Regions from separate parts of the Cytobacillus spartinae genome, predicted to be linked through region 1. Evidence: riboswitches for the same ligand, from Rfam matches in the RefSeq annotation. Region 1 holds a riboswitch; each other region holds the start of a gene.
What was found. A riboswitch is a leader RNA that binds a small molecule or an ion and turns the genes downstream of it on or off. The one in region 1 is predicted to bind cyclic di-GMP.
Positions count from the first base shown of each region.

Region 2: linked by a shared signal. The riboswitch ahead of ACFYKX_RS25875 (hypothetical protein) and the one ahead of ACFYKX_RS08820 (hypothetical protein) in region 1 are both predicted to bind cyclic di-GMP.
Region 3: linked by a shared signal. The riboswitch ahead of ACFYKX_RS13615 (HD-GYP domain-containing protein) and the one ahead of ACFYKX_RS08820 (hypothetical protein) in region 1 are both predicted to bind cyclic di-GMP.
Region 4: linked by a shared signal. The riboswitch ahead of ACFYKX_RS03160 (DUF192 domain-containing protein) and the one ahead of ACFYKX_RS08820 (hypothetical protein) in region 1 are both predicted to bind cyclic di-GMP.

Region 1 is NZ_JBIACK010000003.1:176,308-181,638, reverse strand. Features, by position in the region: gene ACFYKX_RS08835 (iron ABC transporter ATP-binding protein) at 1-706, shown strand, start outside; gene ACFYKX_RS08830 (siderophore ABC transporter substrate-binding protein) at 769-1,749, shown strand; gene ACFYKX_RS08825 (nitroreductase family protein) at 1,818-2,402, shown strand; cyclic di-GMP riboswitch class I at 2,572-2,655, shown strand; gene ACFYKX_RS08820 (hypothetical protein) at 2,768-3,787, shown strand; gene ACFYKX_RS08815 (hypothetical protein) at 3,791-5,146, shown strand; gene ACFYKX_RS08810 (YkgJ family cysteine cluster protein) at 5,143-5,331, shown strand, end outside.
Region 2 is NZ_JBIACK010000022.1:35,702-41,032, forward strand. Features, by position in the region: gene ACFYKX_RS25870 (TrlF family AAA-like ATPase) at 1-2,106, shown strand, start outside; cyclic di-GMP riboswitch class I at 2,227-2,309, shown strand; gene ACFYKX_RS25875 (hypothetical protein) at 2,384-4,828, shown strand; gene ACFYKX_RS25880 (hypothetical protein) at 4,788-5,126, shown strand; gene ACFYKX_RS25885 (hypothetical protein) at 5,263-5,331, shown strand, end outside.
Region 3 is NZ_JBIACK010000006.1:78,574-83,904, reverse strand. Features, by position in the region: gene ACFYKX_RS13630 (murein hydrolase activator EnvC family protein) at 1-150, shown strand, start outside; one part of gene ACFYKX_RS13625 (IS3 family transposase) at 213-1,174, opposite strand; one part of gene ACFYKX_RS13625 (IS3 family transposase) at 1,174-1,546, opposite strand; gene ACFYKX_RS13620 (GNAT family N-acetyltransferase) at 1,996-2,505, shown strand; cyclic di-GMP riboswitch class I at 2,606-2,687, shown strand; gene ACFYKX_RS13615 (HD-GYP domain-containing protein) at 2,767-3,765, shown strand; gene ACFYKX_RS13610 (S41 family peptidase) at 3,934-5,331, shown strand, end outside.
Region 4 is NZ_JBIACK010000001.1:640,080-645,410, reverse strand. Features, by position in the region: gene ACFYKX_RS03170 (DUF6449 domain-containing protein) at 1-1,675, shown strand, start outside; gene ACFYKX_RS03165 (RNA polymerase sigma factor) at 1,712-2,245, shown strand; cyclic di-GMP riboswitch class I at 2,610-2,698, shown strand; gene ACFYKX_RS03160 (DUF192 domain-containing protein) at 2,766-3,161, shown strand; gene ACFYKX_RS03155 (Flp family type IVb pilin) at 3,158-3,337, shown strand; gene ACFYKX_RS03150 (A24 family peptidase) at 3,434-3,952, shown strand; gene ACFYKX_RS03145 (TadE/TadG family type IV pilus assembly protein) at 3,949-4,332, shown strand; gene ACFYKX_RS03140 (pilus assembly protein TadG-related protein) at 4,347-5,264, shown strand; gene cpaB (Flp pilus assembly protein CpaB) at 5,274-5,331, shown strand, end outside.

The sequences.
Region 1 (5,331 bases):
GGATGTTTCCGTTAACATTCCTAAAGGAAAAATAACTTCGTTTATTGGAGCAAATGGAGCAGGAAAGAGTACGTTATTGTCCATGGTATCTCGTCTTATTCCAAGAGATAAAGGGCAAGTTCTATTAGACGGTAAGGATATTACATCTTATAAAAGCAATGATTTAGCGAAAACGATTTCGACCTTAAAGCAATCAAACAACGTAAATATTCGAATTACCATTCGTGAGCTTGTTAGCTTCGGACGATTTCCATATTCTCAAGGTAGATTAAGACAAGAGGATTGGGATCGTGTAAATGAGGCAATTCAGTATATGGAGTTAGTAGAATTGCAGGATAAGTTTATTGATCAACTAAGCGGTGGGCAATTACAAAGAGCTTATATCGCCATGGTTCTAGCTCAAGACACTGAATACATTCTACTAGATGAACCACTTAATAATCTGGATATGAAACACTCTGTGCAAATCATGAAGGCATTGAGAAAAATGGTTGATGATCTTGGTAAAACGATTATCATCGTCATCCATGATATTAATTTTGCCTCCTGTTACTCGGATTATATCGTTGCTCTTAAACATGGAAAGGTCATTCGGGAAGGTTCAACAGAAGAGATTATCTCAAATGAAGTACTAAAAGAAGTTTATGAGATGGATTTTCAAATCAATCAAATTGATGGAAATCGGATCTGTGTGTATTTCGCTTAACTAAGGGATTACATTATTAAAAATAATTTAAACATATAAAAACTTTATAGGAGTGAAAGAAAATGAAGAAAAATCTGTTATTAACTTTATTTACTGCAATGCTAGTGATGTTCTTAGCAGCTTGTGGTTCAGACAATACTGAGGAAGCAAGCAATGAACGAGCGGAAACAAAAACTGAGTCAGAACAAGCGGCAGCTGAGCCAGAAGAATTAACCATTAAACATGATTTAGGTGAAGCAGTAGTACAAAAGAATCCTGAAACAGTTGTTGTTTTTGACTTTGGTGCACTAGATATTTTAGATAAGCTTGGTGTTGAAGTGGATGGAGTTCCTCAAGGTGGAACATTCCCTAAATACCTTTCGAAATTTGCTGGAGAAGAATATGAAAATGTAGGTAGTTTAAAGGAGCCAGACTTTGAAGCCATTTATGGGATGGAGCCAGATTTAATTTTAATTTCTGGTAGACAATCAGCTGCATATGAAGAATTAAACAAGATTGCTCCAACAGTATTTGTTGGTGTAGACAACGCAAAATACATGGAATCGTTTACTCATAATGTAAATACATTAGCAGAAATCTTTGGTAAAGAAGCAGAAGCAGAAACTGAACTTGCAAAGATTAATGAAGCTATTGATTCGTTAAAAGCTGTTACAGCCGCAGATGACAAAAAAGGTTTAGTTACATTAACTACTGGTGGGAAGTTAAGTGCATATGGCCCTGGTTCTCGGTTTGGAATTCTTCACGATGTATTCGGAGTGAAACCAGCTGATGAAAACATCGAAGCTTCTACTCATGGTATGAGCGTAACGTTTGAATACATTGCAGAAACGAACCCTGACTATCTATTTGTTGTTGATCGCGATGCAGTAGTTGAAGGAAACGGAACAGCAGCTGACATGTTTGACAATGAACTTGTAAATAAAACAAACGCTGCAAAGAATGGTAAAATCATCTACTTGGATCCAGCCCTATGGTACATTGCTGGTGGCGGTTTAACTTCTGTTGCTCAACAAGTTGCGGAAATTGAAGCAGCGTTAAAATAATACATTAAAGGATTCATAGCAGTCGTTATGAATCCTTTTATAATACGAAAAACAAGGAGAATTTATTTATGTCAAATAACAATATTGCCACAGTGATTAAAGAACGTAGATCGATTAAACGTTTTAAAAGTGATGCCATTTCTAAGGAGGTTCTGTTTGAACTACTCAACATTGCTGCATGGGCTCCTAATCATGGACTTCGTGAGCCTTGGAGATTTGTTCTTTTTATGGAGGAAGGGCGTGAGAAGCTTGCAGATGCTATCATTCATAACCCAGTCAAAGGTGGCAAAAAACAAACTCCAGAAATGATTCACGGAAACATTATGAAAGTACCAGTACATTTACTTGTAGTGATGCCAGAGGATCCACGTCAAAAAGAATGGGAAGAGGATTATGCTGCTGTATGTACCTTTATCCAAAATTTACAACTTGCAGCTTGGGAAAAGGAAATCGGTACGATATGGAAGACGAGTCCGTTTATCCACTCCCCTTATTTCAGAGAAAAAATGGGTGTTAAACCTGGAGAGAAGATTGTAGGAATGATTCAAATAGGCTATCCAGATGCTATTCCAGAAGCAAGACCAAGAACAGCCATTGAAGATAAAACGGTTATTATTGATCGTGTAGAAGTATTTGAGGGTGCAGAGGCCTAGAAGTGATATATTAATATAAAAATATGTACTAAAAAGTGTAAGATGAAGTGGTACGATATATCCTTTTTATATCTATATTAATAGAATACAAAATATTTTGAAAAAACAATGAAGTTTATTTACAAAATAGTCAAAAGGACTTACTATTAAGGTAGTTACTAATACCTAATTTAATAATTGGCAAACTACTTGAAAAGGTAGGACGCAAAACTATAGGGGCTAATTCTTATTGATACGCCAGCCAGTTGCAATTTATTTTACATTGTGCGTCCTATTTTTCTATAGGGCGTTTTTTGTGTTTAGAGGCTTCAAAATTAGGTTATTCGCTAAATACTACAAAAAATTAATAGAAAGCAGGAGTTCCTATGCCATTACCGTTCATTCCATTGATTGTAGCAGGAGCAGCAGCCGCTTCAGCAGCTGTCGCAGGTAAAAAAGGGTATGATTCTTATCAAAATATGAAAGAAACAAAACAAATCGCTGAGCAGTTAGAGTCAAGATATAAAAACGCCTATAACCAATTTGAAACGAGTCGAGATCAAACCAATTCAAATTTTGAGGAATATGGATTATTAAAGCTAGAAATTCTAGATGGTTCGATAAAAGACTTTGTTAATGAATTTAAACAAATTAAGAATGTTAATTTTTCTAATAAAGCTGTAACGGATGAATTTGTTACGAACCAAGATATTGAACAATTTGTCCTTAATATTGAAAAACAAGTAGTTAAGGCTGGACAAGTCTTGACTGCAGGTGTGGCTTCAATAGCTGGTGGAGGTCTCGCCGCTATGGGAGCTGTAGGAGCAACTACAACATTTGCTGCAGCATCAACAGGTACAGCAATCGCTACTTTAAGTGGAATTGCTGCTCAAAATGCTACACTAGCCTTCCTTGGTGGAGGAGCTTTAAGTGCAGGTGGTTTAGGAATTGCTGGTGGAACAATGGTTCTAGGTGGAATCGCACTCGCACCAGCATTAGCCATTGGAAGTTTAATTTTTGCATCCACAACGGAGAAAAAGCTACATGAAATGTATGCGAAAAAGGCTGAAGTGAATACAGAAGTTGAAAAACTGAGCGCTGCTAAAAATGTCATGAATCAAATTAGTTCGACAACTAATAGCATGAAAGATTTAGCAGAAAGTACAAATAAGTTATTTATGGATTACATTTATAAGATGAAATCAGTGATTAGCCAAAAGGGGTTAGATTTCAGAAACTACTCAACTGAAGAACAGTCCATTATTCATACAAACTATAAATTAGCGATTATTATGAGAGATGTTCTAAATACAACAATCCTGGATGAAAAAGGCCAACTAGTTGGAAATTTACAATCTGTCATCACAGCAAAGAAAAAAGCGGTTACAGATTTAAAGGGAAATTAACCGATGGCGCTAAGACAATCTGATATTGATTTTATTGCTTCCCAAATTGTGAGTGAAACGGTTGAACGACAAGGCAATGCATTAATAGAGACGGTAGCCGGTAATGATCAGCTTGTAAAAGTAGCGAAACAATATATGAATTGTTCGAGCGATTTTACACAGGGACGGATGTTTGAAATCATTGAGTCTACTAAATTTAATGTAAATGCAGCTAAAGCGGGAAGCATGCTTAGAGCAATTACCACTGATCAGCTTGGAATGCCACATCACGAAGCGGATATTCTTATACGCAACAAAAGTGGTGACATCTTAAGAGAAATTCAAGCAAAGTCTTCTGACAAAGCAAGTAATTTAGCACGGGCGGTTGCTGACTCAAAATATAATGGGATGGACCGTCTAGTTAATGTCGAGCATGAAGCTAAGGTTAATGATTTAGTTGAGAAACGCATGAATTCTGGCAGTGTCTATGCTCAAGATTATAAAGATGCACACGGTTCAATTAAGGGACAGCTTCAACATGATGATATTAAAAGTGGTGGGACAACCCATAATGAAGCAAAATATGCTGCTGAGAATCCTGACTCATATGCTTTTAAAAGTAATACAGCTGAGTTCTTATCAGGTGCTAAAAATGCCATGCTAGGTGGTGCACTTGCTGGAGCATTTGTTGGTGGAACTATGAATACAATCCACGGTGTTTACAAAGGAGATTTCTGTGTCAAAGAGACCGGAAAAGCTGCTGCTAATAGTGCCGCTAGAGGAGCTGTTGTTAGTGGAGTTGCTTATGGATTAAAGTACGTGGGAAAAAACAGTGTATTAATGTCGGGGAATGTTGCATCTGCTCTAGCAAGCTCTGCTGTAAACATGACAGAACTAACGTATAAATACTTATCTGGCAAAATATCAACAGAGGAATTTGTTGAAGGGCTTGGGAGTAATGCACTTAGCTGTTTTTCTGGAATTATCATGACAGCTGCTGGTGCTGCTCTTTTTGGCCCAGTAGGAGCAGCCCTAGCTGGTACCGTAGCGCTTATGGGGATGAAGCAGTTATATAAAGTTTTTACGAATGCTAGAGAGGATTTAGCTTTAGCTAAGGAAGCACGTGCGAAAGCTGAAACGCTTTCTAAGATGATCATTCAACAGGTAAGAGAAGAGGAGAAAATTCTTATCGCTTACTATAGTGATTATCAAGAAACGCTTGTGGAACTTAAAAAGGTAGTAGATCTTGCGGTTGTGGACACCACATTTACAGAACAAGCAATTGTCTCGTTAGCAAATGGATTGAACATCACATTCAAATACGACACACTCGATGAATTCAATGATTTTATGCTTAGTGATGAAGTGTTAGAGCTATGACATTTCCATGTACGGAGTGTGGAGCATGTTGTTCTTCCATAGAAGGCATTGATTTCTTGGAGGAATATAACGAAAACGGTATTTGCAAAATGCTTGTGAATAACAGGTGTAGCATCTATGAAAATAGGCCTTTATTATGTAGAATTAATCAAGCCTATGAAGAAATCTTCTCGAGCTTTATGAGT
Region 2 (5,331 bases), on a different contig from region 1:
AATCATTCGAAAGAAAAAATAATAGAAAACTATGGCTCGCTGAAACCATGTATTCATGGTTCAGATGCACATAAAATAGAAAGAATATGTAAACCAGAATTGAATAGATATACATGGATCAAGTCGGATCCCACGTTTAATGGGTTATTACAGATTATTCACGAACCAGAAAAAAGAGTTACCATACAGGAAAATAACCCTGATTTAAAATCGGATTACAATATTATTAATTCAATTAAATTTCTTGATAGCAACGAGTTTACTTCTACAGAGATCAAGTTGAATTCTGGATTGAACACAATAATTGGAGGTAAATCTTCTGGTAAATCGCTACTTCTATACAAAATAGCACAAGCAATTTCTACAGATGAATTAGAAACTCGGATGATGGATGATAATTGGAAGAATCCATATTCATCCAGTTTTATAGAAGGTTTAAAATTTCAAGTTAACTGGAGAAATGGAGATTCTTCTAATAATTTTTCTGAAAGTAAAGGTAAAGTTACATATATTCCACAAATGTATATAAATTCTTTATCAGAGGAAACAGCTAATAAAGATCTACAGAAAAAGATTGTAGAAATTTTAATGCAAAATGAAGCTCATTCGAGGTTCTTCACAGAAAAACGAGAGCAAATAAAAAATTTCTCTAAAGAAATCAAATTTGATATTGGACGATTATTTGAGAAAATTCAGGATTTAATTACAAATGAAGAAAAAATCAAAAGTGAAGGAAATAAAGAGGCACTCCAAAAAGAATATGACAAACTTCAAAAACTGATAGATGAGAGAATTAAATCTTCCAACATATCACCAAAGGGTGAATTGGAAATGAAACAATTCGAAAACGAAAAGAAAGAAATTCAGAATTTAATCAGAGAAAATATTCAAAATAACGAAAAAGGCATAACTGCTTCAAGAGAATTAAATTCTTTGGTTTCATATTTTAATAGTAGTATAAAGGACTTATCTATAGGGTTACCTCATGAATATTTAGAGCTTACGGATAAGTTAAGTATTCAAGTAAATAAGGCTTTTGTGAATACGCTAAATGAATTTGATATTAAGAGTAAAGCATATTTAGAGTGGAAAAAACTTCAGGATGAAAAGATTGTGTCAATTGAAGAAAAGCTAAAGCCATATCAAGACAAATTAAAAGGTTTATCAGATATATCTCAGTATCAACAAAGTTTAAGTGAACAAGAAAAATTAATAAAGCAATTAGAGATATATGAGGGAACAAACAAGGAACTGAAGATTACTATTAACCAGATAAAAGAAGGGATATATTATACTTTTGAAAAATATTTAGAAATTCTATTAGAAATAAAGAACTATTTTGATGACAAAAATGAGTTCTCAAATTTGATTCTTAAAACTGATATTATCTTTGAAAATACGAAATTTGAGGAAAGCTTCTTATCGTTATTTAATAGGAGGGGAAAGATAAGTAACTTATTTCCAAATACAGAAGGTTTATTACTTTTTGATGAGAATGACCAATTTATATTTGAAATCGAGAATTATCTTGATAAATTGAAACATATTTGTGATTCGATTATAGAAACTGATGAGTCGAAATTAAAACTTCGAAAATCATTTACAAAACAAGATGCCGTAGAGCATTTGTTTAATACAGGACAGACAAAAATTGTTTTTGATTTCCTAAAGGACGGAGATAGTTTAAATCAAATGTCGCCGGGCAAACGAGGTTTAGTGCTTTTAGAGTTATTCTTAGAAATGAGTGATGAGAAGCACCCTATCTTGATTGATCAGCCAGAGGATAATCTAGATAACAGAACAATTAGCAAGGATCTTGTTGATATATTGAAGAGAAAAAAAGATACAAGACAAATCATAATTGTAACTCATAATGCAAATTTAGTAGTATTAACAGATTCGGAAAATGTAATCGTAGCAAATCAAGATGGCCAGCTTATAGAAAATGCCAATCATAGATTTGAATATTTGACTGGTGGAATAGAATGTGATTTTAAGGAACATGATATTAGAATCGACGGTAAAGGTATAAAAACACATGTTTGTGAAATACTTGAAGGTGGGAAAGAAGCCTTTGAAATACGGGAAAAGAAATATGGTTTTTAGTAGAAAATATATAATTCTCAATGCAGTAAAGGAAGCAATATTAGATGTTTATTTTTTACAGCCACTATCCAATTCATAATATTTATAGTAACATTTTAGTAGGAATTAATTACTATAAAATTTCAATAATGGCAAACTACTTGAAAAAGTAGGACGCAAAACTAAAGGGGCTAATTCTGTGGAAATGCCAGCCAGTTGCAATTAATAAATTGAAACGCCCTTTTCTATGGGCGTTATTTTTTTACTATAACGAAAATACAAGAATAGAGGGAATTACATGGTCGTCTCAGTTGTAAGTAATCAATTTTATCAAGGAGAAGTTTCGATATATGAATCTGGAGATGTGTTTAATTTTTCTAACAAATCTATTGTAGGGACAAAAAGTTTTTATATTACGAACCAAGGAAGAGTCTTTGCTCACGATACAGGGGGGATTTTTGGTGAGGAACAATGTAAAGTCTATATAGGAAATATAGAGATTTCATTTAATGAGAATAATATTACATTATCAAATAGGGAAGTCGGAGCATTTTCATTTAATGTAACCTTATCTGATCAGGAATTTATTAATGTTTACGAAAAACTTCCTCAAAATAAACTAGTGAGTAAGAGTAATAGTAAAATATATAGTATTTGTAAATATAGAATTGGAAATGGAAAATTTGGAGATTATTTTACCTTTACAGATAATATTAAAATAGAGAAAAACAAACTTAAATTTTCTAAAGATTATTATATTGATGAAATTCCTTTTTATCGTATTAAGAGCATTGAGGATAAGGGCAAGTATATTACAATCTGTGGGGTCTTTTCTTTAAGAAATTCAACTATATATGAATTAAAGCTATATACTTTTGATGAAAAGTTTAAAAAAGAGGTTATAAATAATGTGAAGAATTATAATCAGAATATATTTAATCTAGTTGGAGACGTTTCTGAAATCTTTATGACTAGTTTAACGGCGACTATTTCTGATAGATTTGTTACTGATAAAAGTATTGCAATTTGTTTTGACTCTAACACTATTTACCTAGTAGATGAACTTGAAAAGGAATGTTTAGTTACACTTAAAAGTTCTAAGGCAAAATCTTATTATAGTAAAATTGACAATAAAATAGTGTTTGAATATGAAAATACTATTTATCAGTTGAGTATCTATGACGGTAGTAGTCTTAAAGAATATTTAGAGAAAAACTATATAAAAAACAGTAATAAATTGTTATGTAGAATGGGTAAATTAAGTGGTGTTTTAGATGGTGAATCCTTTAAAGGTGAAGAAGTAAGCATCATTTCAGAAGATTCAAAGGTCAAGTTTTATTTGAAAAGTAATTTTAAACTTCTAAATACGTTAGATATTAAAAAAATGGAAGTTCAAATAGATAGCAATAATGTCTTTATGATATCTAGAAATCAAATAGCTTTATTGAAAGTATTTGTAAAAAGTCATATAAAAGAGTTTTTTGCACAACAGAACAGTAGTTCATATATATTTGGGTACACTTCCAAGGATGAACCATTCTTTATCAAACAAGATGAAGACAAAATTTTGTTATCACAAAGCCCTTCTACAATTCATTATAAATATTTTAATGAAGAAATTACTGACATATCTATAATAAATTATGGAGAAAAGGACTCAATCTTTTCGGAAATTCAAATTACAACAATAGATGATAAGAAAAATTTAGTTATTAATGTCCCAAACACAATAATAAAAGATTTAATCTATAAAACTTACTATTATTCGAAAAACAAGTCATTGGAAATGATACCAGCAGAACAGATGTATTTGAGTTATAGCCGCCAAGTTAATGATTATATACTCTTTCATTACTTTGGGCAGATTTTTGCAATGTATCATGGTTTTAAAGAAATACAGAAAAGTGAAAAGAATATTGATTTAAAGAATGGGAAAATCATAAATTATTTATATTATTCTATACAAGCACTAAAAAAACATTTTGATACTGTATCAATATACCTTCCCTCTACGTTGGCAAATGAGGATGCAAATATTCTAAGAGATCAGTCAGTACATATACCTTATAAGAGTTTACAGCGTAATTTAATGAGCTTAACTAGCCAAATTAATCGTTCATTAAATGAGATTGAAAATTCAATTGCATCAGTTTCTTTTGTTCTAATTCCAAGGGAAGATTATACAAAAATAATTGACAAGAGAACAAAAGATGGGTATAAATTAGCAACTGGTATGGGAGTATTAGGATTTATGGCTACAGCTTTAAGTGGTGGTCTTGCTGCACCTTTCTTTCTTAGTGGAATTTTAACAGGTATTAATACAAGGTATTCTGATTCTTATGCAAAAGAGCAAGAGAAGATTAGAGAAAACAATGAAAAAAATAGAATAAGCTTTAGTGTTGATAAGATGACCGATTCTCTTGAACATCTTATTCAAACACTATTACCATATTATATTAATGAGACAAACAACTCTGTTTATCAAACATTCCAACAGCTTCATCAAATATATAAACCGCAACTTGAATCAAAAGAAGTTCAAAAGGAATTGTTTAATAAAATTACACAGTATTACACATATAAGCAATTACCGATTGACGATTCTGTTACAATAAAGAAAAAGGAATTAGTTGAATTAACACATCAAACAGTTAATTTAAGTAACCAATATCTAGAAAACTTTCAGAAGGAGGTAACGGGAAATGTTCCAAAATCCCTTCAGACAACAGCAACAATCAAATGATCCATTTGAAAACATGGGTAAAGTTGAGGAAATTCAATTAAGTGGAGGATCTGAAAATAATCCATTTACTAATCAGCAGAATCTTAATAACGTTAGTGAAAATAATTTAGTTGGTACACACGATGTTAATCCACATTATGTTCAAGATTATACAAGAAATGACGGTACTCATGTTGATGGTTATTGGAGAGATGGAGATGGAAATACTCACCATGACCTAACTGCTAGTGAAGGCGGAGGTTATGAGAGAACAAATCCTGATGGTGACCTAACCAATAATTTAGGATTTGATTTTTAAAAAAGAATTTAAAAACTAAAAAGTATAGCCTAATGTTTCAAAAACAGAAATAACCATTGATTTAAATAAATGAATACGAGGAATTATATAAATTAGATTTATCTTAAACCAAATTAAAATGCCTAGAGGAAATGAAATGAATAAAAAAGATTTATTGAACCAATTACCGGAAGAAACTCGATTAAAAGCAGCTGGTAAAATGGGA
Region 3 (5,331 bases), on a different contig from region 1:
GGAGCTGTTGTTGCAAAAGGTCAGCAAATCGGTTACATGGGTAACACAGGTTATTCATTCGGTCAGCATTTACACTTTGAACTTCACAAAGGACCGTGGAACGCAGGTAAAACAAATGCGATAAACCCAGTTGGCGTAGTGCCACTATAATAATAAAAAACGACTTAGGCTTATGAACTGTGCCCCCTTTTACGGACAGTTAAAAAAAGTGCTTAAGCTGCTAATAGATGACTCCGGTATTGTACCGGGGTCATTTTGTTTAAGCCCCACTGATAGCGATGATTGTTATATTCTTCAATAACTCGATTAATTTCTGCGGTTACTTCTGCTAGATTTTCACATGACCTATACTCAGCTAGATCTTTAAAGTGTCCAAAGAACCCTTCCATTGGGGCATTGTCCCAACAGTTTCCCTTACGGGACATTGATTGGGTTAACCCAAGTTTTTTCACCTTCATTTGAAAAGCGGGATGAGTATAATGGAAACCCTGGTCTGAATGTAGGATTGCATCAGGGTGGAAATGATTATTTACTGCTTTTTTTAGCTTTTCTAATGTCTTATATACAATATCCATTTCCAAGGTTGTAGATATATGATGCGCCAGGATTTCATTGGTTGATCCATCTTTTACACATGATAAATAAGCCTTCTGACCCTTACCATAGTAAATATAAGTAATATCTGTAAGCAATACTTTCCCTGGTTCCCCTTGGTTAAAGTTACGGTCGAGAAGGTTAGGGCAAGTGCGGTGCTCCTGGGTCGCCTTTGCCATCTTACGATATGGATTTGCCTTTCTAATCTTTGCTACCAAACCATACTTTTTCATGAGTCTTCTAATCTTCTTATGGTTCATGACAGCTGAATAATCATTTTCCATAATCATTTTTATTTGAAGGGCACCAACCTTCTCATTCTTAGAAGAGAAAATTGTTCTTATTAATTCAATATCCAGTTCATCTTGCTCATTTCGAATCTCCCTTGAAGGAGCAGCCTTAACCCAATCATAATAGCCACTTCGGCTTACACCAGCCAATTTACATAGATAAGTAATAGTGTCCTTCAATTGATGTTCCCTTACAGTCTTCTCAATCAGATAGAACTTTTCAGCTGGTGTTAGAATTGTTTCTTCTTCAACGCCTGCCTTTCTAGTTCTTCGAGCTTTTTTAGGAAGTCCACTTCAGCTTCAAGGAATTTTATTCTCGCTTCTGCTTTCTTTAATTTATCCTCCACAGAAAGGGTTCTTGAAGAAGGTCTCCCCGTACTTCCTTTCCCTCGGCGTTCCGTGAGGAAGCCTTCTTCTCCAAACCTTTCAAAAGTTTCCCTCCATCTTGAAAGACAACGTTTAGGTTGATCTTTGCCTATTATCTCAAGGTTGAACCCATTTTCAATAAAGATTTGGGAAGGACCTTTCCCTAATTTATATTCTTGTACTGCTTTTATCTTAAATTCAGCTTTGTAAGAAATAGATTTATCAGATGCATTGATTATATTTGGATTCTTCTCTAGTTCTTTAATTTGAAATTCTGTATATATATTCTTGGCCATGATAATCCCCCGTTTTACGTATGAATTCATTATAAACGGGATTTTCTAATTAGATATAAAAAACCCCGAATAAGGGGCACCTTTTTTAATGGTGTCCGTTATTCGGGGTATAGTTCATTAATTCAGCTTAAGTCGTTTTTTGTGGCGGAGTGGTCCCTATTTTGTCGAATAATCGATAAATCCTAAAATTAGAAGAAAAATCATGATATTCGAAGAAAAAATTAAATTTCGATTGATAAAGAACAATTTTCAACGAATAATTAAAAGTTTGATGTTTATTACGAACTTATTTCATAAATCTAGCAACTTAATTTCAAACAAAATAAAAACCCACACTAAAAAAGTACGGGTTTGGGCATACTTCAAGCCTCATCTTACAATTTTTTAAGATATAAGTCTATGAATTATTTTTTTCTCCCCTATAATGAGACTTCAGAGGAGATGATAGCATGTTTACGATTAAAACAAATCGACTTGGATTTTTGCCGATGACAGCTGAGTCCATTGAAGCAGCTTTGAGCGGTCCTGCGGAATTTGAACATACTAGTCAGGTTAAAATACCAGAAGACTTTGTAAACAGCATTTATAGAGACCGCGTTTTTCCCATCAGGCTACAAAAGATAACAGCTAACCCCAAACTTATCCCGTGGTATGGATTCATCGTTGAACTCGAATCAAATACAGTAGTAGGTACAATAGGCTTTAAATCCTTACCAAATGAAAATGGACTAGTTGAGATAGGTTATGGAATCCACCATACATTCAGCGGAAAAGGGTATGCAACGGAGATGGCTAAAGGGTTAATTAGCTGGGCTTTCAAACAGCCAGGTGTTAAAGGTATAACTGCAACAGACGTACAAAAAGATAACTTTGCATCTATAAAAATATTAGAAAAACTCGGAATGACCGTAACGAATCAAAAAGTGACATCCATTGATTTTATACTCTATAAAGAATAGGAATCAATTCCTACAAATTTTGACAAAGTTTTTATTACTTTAAAGCATAATTTCGTGTAAAATTAAACTATTCGAGTTACTAAATGTTTTAAATTTATATATAGGACAAAGGCAAACCTATCGAAAGGTAGGGACGCAAAGCCACGGGTCTAAGGTTTTTCTATGATCGCCGGGTTACCGAAACAGATGGATTCTTAAACTTTCCTCCTCCTTTTTCGGGAGGATTTTATATTTTCACTGTAAAAGAAAGAAGGTATAACAATGAGAATGATTCATATCGACTCATATGATTATGATACGATGCAGCTGGCAAAGCCTGTATATGATTCGAGACGAAGAATCTTATTAGCAGCAGGTCGGTCCATTCATCCTACATACTTACAAAAGATAAAAGAATTGAATATTCGGAGCTTAATTGTTGAAGATGCTGAATCAGCAGGGATTACGCTTGATGAGATGTTAGACATGCCAACTTGGATGGACGCTATTAAACTTGTAGAAGAAGTGTACACCGAGGTAAAAAGAAACAAAAGCATCTCTCAGATTACGGTCAAGCGTATTCAAGAGTTTGTGGGCAAACTTCTGATGGAGGTACGAAATCGTCCGATTATTGTCCTTATTCCATCGACGGCACTAACCCCTGAATTGATTCCATATGCACATGCTGTAAATGTTGCTCTTTTATCGGTTCAAGTCGGAACAAAATTGAACTATAATATGATTCAACTAAGAGATTTAGCGATTGGGGCCCTTTTACATGATATCGGTAAGGTGATTGGAAATGAGGAAAATCATCCAACAGAAGGGTTTGAGCTTTTACGAAAAACGAGAGAATTAAAGGTTCTCACGACACATGTTGCCTTTCAACATCATGAGTCATTAGACGGAAGTGGATATCCGAGAAGAATTAGAGGCGAAGAATTCCTTGAAGTTGGCCAGATCGGTGGAATTGCTAATCTTTATGAAAATCTAATTTCAAAGGAAAAATACCCTCCTCATTTGGCAATGGAAATGATTATGACGAAGTCTGAAAATACGTATAGTCATGCTGTTGTACAGGCGTTTTGTAATGGGGTTCCCACTTATCCACCGGGTACAAAAGTTAAGCTCAATAACGGACAAGTAGGCATTGTTTATAAAATTGACCAAAACCTACATAGACCAACTGTCCGCATACTATCAACCATGGAAGAAATCTCACTTGCTGATCAACCGACACTAATGATTCAGGAAGTAGACCAATCAATTGAAACTGTGTAGAAACTTAATTTTCCTCATAACTCGTCCCATGCAATCATATAGTAGACTAACAAAGACATCCCACCTTTGGAGATGTCTTTTTAAATAAATCGGTTGCTACATACGCAAAAATTAGAGAATGGTAGGATAGAAACAAAAGCATTGGCCGAACGAACGAGGGGGAAAATCATGAATCGGAAATGGATCGCTCTTTTAATGACAGGCTCTCTGTTAACAGGAGCAGGTGGGACATATACGTATATGAAGTGGAATATGGACGAGGAAACTCGTTCTCAGCTAGAAGAACATACAGAGGATCAGAATGTGGGTTCTTCAGAGAATATTAATCTAGAAGATTTAGATAAGGTTGGCAAAGCATATGAACTTATTTTAAGCAGCTATGTGGAACAGGTGGAGCAAGAGAAGCTTGTTGAAGGTGCCATTCAAGGGATGCTCTCTACTCTTGAAGATCCGTATTCTGTTTATATGGATAAGGAAACGGCCAAGCAATTTAATGAAACATTGGAATCTTCTTTTGAGGGCATCGGAGCAGAGGTAAGTACGGTGGATGGAAAAATTATTATTGTTGCGCCGTTCAAGGATTCTCCTGCAGAAAAGGCAGGGCTTAAGCCGAATGATGAAATTTTATCCGTAGATGGCGAAAGCGTTGAAGGGCTTGATTTATATGAAGCGACACTTAAAATTCGTGGAGAAAAGGGAACGAAGGTAAAGCTAGAAATTGCTCGTAAAGGCTTGTCCGATCCTCTGACCATTGAAGTAAAAAGAGATGAAATTCCTCAAATTACCGTGTACAGTGATCTTAAAAAGCAAAGCGGCAAAAATATCGGATATTTAGAGATTACTTCCTTCTCTGAAGAAACAGCTAAAGAGTTTAAAACCGAACTCAAACGCTTAGAGAAAAAGGGAATGGATGGGTTAATAATTGATGTTCGTGGAAATCCGGGCGGGCTTTTATCCAGTGTTGAAGAAATTTTAAAGGAGTTTGTATCCAAAGAAAAACCGTATGTACAAATTCAAAAACGAAATGGCGAGAAGATGCGTTATTTCTCCAATCTTGAAAAAGACAAAGAGTATCCTGTTGCGGTTCTCATTGACCAAGGAAGTGCATCGGCATCTGAGATCTTGGCTGGTGCGTTAAAAGAAGCGGAAGGATTCAAACTGATTGGGGAAAGAACGTTTGGAAAAGGTACGGTTCAACAAGCAGTTCCTATGGGGGATGGAAGTAACATTAAGCTCACGCTTTTTAAATGGCTAACACCTGATGGCAACTGGATTCATAGAGAGGGAATCGAGCCAAATATGGAAGTAACTCAGCCTGCTATTTATCATACTCATCCTTTACAGATTGAAGAGCCATTGAAGAAGGATATGAATAATGAGCAGGTAATGAATGCCCAACAAATGCTTGATGGTCTAGGTTTAGCCCCTGGCCGCGAGGATGGATATTTTAGTGAGTCAACAGAAGTGGCAGTAAGAGCATTTCAACAGCAAAATGGTTTGAAAGTTACTGGGATGATTGATTCTAAAACTGCTGCTGCGTTAGAACAAGCTGTTATTCAAGAAATG
Region 4 (5,331 bases), on a different contig from region 1:
TTTCCATCAATATACATTAATTGGTTTATTGTTTCTGATCATCCCAGTTATTGCAACGGCCATCATTGTTCATTTTCAACATATAACATGGGATTTACAACCGTATTTTTCAGTAGGGGATATCTACTACTGGGCTGGGATTATGATCCTCATTAACATCATTGTTTATATGGGTGCTGTATTTATTGGGATGGTTACTGGTTTATCCATTGTACATGGCGCACTAACCTATATTTTCTTATTGCTACCATTAGGATTGCTTGTGTTAATCACTGCTAACTTACAGTACTTTTTGTATGGATTCCCACAAGACTACTTTTTAAATAGCAAGATGGAGTACTTCTCACCATTAGTTATTACTGAGCAATTAAATCATCAAAAAGTAGAGCCATTGGTCATTTGGCTGTATCTTATGGTTTCTATCGTCCTTTATGGATTATCTGTATTTCTATATAAAAAGAGAAAGCTTGAAGCTGTATCCCAGGCGCTTGTTTTTCCAATTTTACAACCTATTTTTAAATTTGGAACAACTTTTTGCTCCGCATTTTTAGTGGCATTATATCTTGGTGAAACACAAAATCAGTCTTTCGCTTGGTTAATAGCAGGGTACATTATTGGGTCATTTATTGGATATATCGTTGCTGAAATGGTCCTGCAAAAAACATGGAGAGTTTTTGGTAGTTTTAAAAGTTACTTCATTTATGTGGGTGCGTTAGCTATCATTCTTGTTGCTTTACACCTTGATGTTACGAAATACGAAGATAAAGTACCTGAACGATCAGAAATAAAAAGCGTTCACTTAAGTGAACATGCCTATTATTACTACAGTTCGGACTACCAAATCGATAAATTATCACTAGAAGAAGATCAAAACATCAAATTTGTCCAAGAATTTCATAAAGCAATCATTTCTAATAAAAATGATGTAGAAAATGAGTCGAGAAATGGAAGAGCATTTTTTGCTTATGAGCTTGAGAACGGCAAAAATCTCGTTCGTGAATATTATATTAACAAAGAATTATACAAAGAATTTATCAAGCCTATTCACGAGTCCATTGAGTATAAAGAAGCAAACAATGAGATTTTTCGCCTGAAAGAAGATGTTGAATTTATCAGCTTTAACCCTGCAGGTCCAACTGGTCGACATGCGGTTATTTCAGAACCAGAAGATATTAATGAAGTAATATCGATCTTAAAGGATGAAATCTACGCAGCATCTTATGATGAGATGTACAACAATAAAGGCTTCCAATCTCATATTTCTATGAAAATTGATGACCAACATGGAATGGACATCCTGTTTAAGCCTTCCTATAAAAAGTTAGAAGCTTGGCTGAAAGAAAAGGGATTGGCTGAAAAGGCAATGGTCGTTGAAGAGGACATTTCACATGCCTTAGTAGTAGAGGTAAGTAAACTAGAAATGGATAAGCCTGAGTACGCTTACTCCAATGAAGAGATTTTTAACAAAATGATGAAAAGCTCGGATGTGTTAGAGCTTAAGGATAGAAATGAATTGCAAATTGCTATGGATCAATCCATTGACTACTACATGGTAGAAAATGAAAGAAAAAAGAGGTATTTAGTCGCATTCTATTTTAAAAACGAAAACTACCCAGTTATACGCTCATTTGAAGATGAGTTTGCACCTGATTTTGTAAAACAATTTTTTCAATAAAATATAAAGAAAAGGTTTAGAAGGGAGGGAGCAGGTTTGGCTGAAAATCGTATGACTATGGATATAGAAGAAATTTGTTCATTGTATAGTCAACGTCTGTTTCATGTTGCTTATAGTATAACAAGAGATCACCATCATGCTCAGGACGTGGTTCAAGATACGTTTATTAAAGCGTATCAAAAATTAGATACTCTGGAGGATCACAGCAAAGTTGGAGCTTGGCTATCATCAATCGCTACTAGAACGGCCATCGATTATGTAAGAAAAGAAAAGCGTAAGAGTGAAGTTTTCTTAGAAAATTCTATAGTAGAATCAAATCAGCTACATTTTAGTTCAAGCCAGGATGTTGAAAAAGAGGTCGAATTAGCGCTTTTTGAGGAAGAAATACAGCATGTAATTAACAACTTATCTACGGACCAGAAAAATGTCTTCCTGCTCAAAATAAAGGCCGGACTAAAGGAAAAAGAAATCGCGGAAAAACTTAAGCTTAAACAAGGTACGGTAAAAACCAATTTATATCGAGCAAAGAGACATTTAAAGTCAATGATGGTGGAGAGGAGTTTGGCATAATATATTTAGAGATCAACTCGATGAGAGTTGGTCTTTTTAATATGTTCATTCTTCCAATATTTGAGAGATAGTATGTTTGTCCCAGAGGAAATAAAGTCAATTTTTTAACAAATAGAGCTTTGGTTATACCCATTTAAAAGGTTAATAAAAACGTCATATTTCGCAGAATATATACATCTATTAGCACTAGTTTTTTTAAAAAACCAGGAAATATTACAGGGGTCACTCTGTCTTAATAGGACTATAGAAGTATATATTTGCTGAATTTTCTAAAAATAAATAAGTCAAAAGCCGGATTGTCGATTTGTGTTGGTAAATTTATCATTTAGTTAAGAGATCAGTCGGATAAATAAAAAAAGCTGAATCTCGATAAAGGCAAAACTGATGAAAGTCAGTGACGCAAAGCTACAGGGGCTAAGGTGCAATCTAGCACTAGGCCAGCCAGTTACCGAAAGATTTAGGGAGTAGTCTGTCTACTTTTCACTAAACCCCCTTTCGGTAAAGGCAGGGGTTATTTTTGTTGGAGAAAAGAGGTGAAAAAGTAATGAGACTAATGAACCTGGTGAACGATCAGCAAATCGCGAATCGCGTAGGACAAGCATACAGCTTCCACAAGAGGCTAGTCGGGCTAATGTTTACAAAATCGCTAGCACCAGGGAATGGTCTACATATTAAACCCTGCCGTTCCATTCATACTTTCTTTATGAATTACCCAATTGATGTGTTGTTTTTATCTGAAGAAAATGAAGTGATCGCATGCTTCGAACATTTTTCACCGCGAAAGATCGGAAAAGTAATCCACCGTGCAAGTTCTGTAGTAGAACTTCCAGCAGGAACGATTGAGAAAACAAACACCAAAGTAGGACATAAAGTGCAATTCAAAAAAAATGATGAAAAGGGAGCGAATTTAACATGATGAACAAATTAAAAGGACTAGTAGTAGAAGAGCAAGGTCAAGGGATGACTGAGTACGGATTAGTATTAGGAGTTATTGCAGTTGGTGTGGTAGCTACACTAGTTTTATTAAAAGAACAAATTCAGGCAATGTTTGATGAAGTATTGACTAGCGTCTCAACACGTGACGATTCATAAAAAATAGAAGAAGGTCTTGCGTTAATTAACGTAAGGCCTTTTTTAAAAGGTAGAATGCATTCACAGTGAGATTCTCTTATAAAGTGAGGGATCCTTATGATTTTTGATAGCTTGTTAATCCTCGTATTACTCATTTGTCTGATAACGGACATCAAATCTAGAAAAATATATAATAAGGTCATTTTTCCAGCTCTAATAGTAGCAATAATCTTACACGCCTTTGCCCCATTTGGTTCAGGGATCTTATTTTCTTTAACAGGCTTTGGGGTGGGTTTAGCCCTATTGTTAATTCCCTATTTAATGGGTGGAATGGGTGCTGGAGACGTGAAGCTTTTAGCTCTAGTCGGGGCTTTAAAAGGAGCTATGTTTGTAATGACCACTGGCATTTACATGGCAATAATAGGAGCCCTTATTGCACTATTCGTTATCATGTTTAGAAAAGGTGCTCTAAGACGTCTTAAATCGATTGTATATACTGTTTCCAGTTACAAACATGGGATTAAGATACCACTTGCTCTAGATAAAGATGCACTACAAACAACTTATCCTTATGGTGTAGCAATTGCTGGTGGAGCATTCATGAGTTTACTAGCAAAAGGGTGGTTGATTTTATGATAAAAGACGAAAAAGGTCAGTCCCTAGTAGAAATGGCACTTTTACTACCATTATTGTTACTATTGTTGACTGGTATTTTTGACTTTGGGAGAATTTTATACTCTTATACGCATCTTCATTTAGCAACACAAGAAACGGTTCGGTTAGGTGGTTTAGGGAAAAATGATGCTGAAATCTCTGAGTTTGCTAGAAATTATATTCACTTAGGAAACCCTAACTTACTACAGATAACCATCTCTCCAAACGACACAAATCGTCAGTCTGGTGAATATATGACAGTGACATTGGATTACCCAGTTGATATCATCACTCCGTTTGTTTCAACTTTTTTTCCTACTCCTTTTATATTGTCTACCGAATCTACGATAAGAGTGGAATGAGAGGAGTTTTACACATGAAGAAACTCTTAAGGCAATTGATTCGAAGAGAAGAAGGGAACGTTATCTTACTAGTGTCTTTGTCATTTATGGGCTTATTAGTGATGGTAGGTCTTGTAATTGATGGCGGGACCATGTATATGACAAAAAGCCATTTGCAAAAAACAGCCAATGCAGCTGTTTTATCTGGCGCACAAGAGTTAACTAACCGAGAAGATTCGGTTAGAGAGGTAGTAACTGAGGTGCTAAAATCTCATCAGGAAGAAACAAGTATACAGGAACTTTCCATCACGATGGGGAAGCGTGTAGAAATAGAGTTAAAGAAGACAGTACCTCTTTCATTTTCGAAGTTATTCGGCTTTAATAGTTTAGATGTACATAGCAATGCGGCTGCTGAACTGCGTGTAATGGCTAGAGCAATAGGTGCAGCACCACTCGGTATAGATGATTCGATTGCTCTTGAATTCTATAAGAAATATCAATTAAAAGTTGATTCAACCGGGGTTGAGTATGGAAATTTTGGCGTTCTGGCTCTTGGGGGTCCAGGGGCTAATACCTATGAAGAAAACTTAAGGAAAGGGTATAACCAAGAAATTTCTGTAGGGGATATTATTGAAACCCAAACTGGTAATATAGCTGGAAAAACAAGAGCTGCAGTAAAAGAACGCGTAGATGGATGTCTCCATACGGAAACTAGTATTTATGATCGAAATTGTTCTAGAATCATCCTAATTCCGACTTATACACCGTATGAACATGACACAAACCAGATGAAAAGCATAAAGATTACTGGTTTTGCCTACTTTTACATTACTGACCCGATGGACTCTAAGGATACTTCTATAACTGGCATGTTTATAGAAAGGGCAGGTACTGGATTTGAAGGGAGTAATGGTTTAAGTAAAGGTGCTTTTGCAATCAGATTAACAGAGTAGGTGACTTTAATGAAATCGAAATTAATCATGTTTATTGCACTCTTAATGGGAGTTTTTACCACCTTTT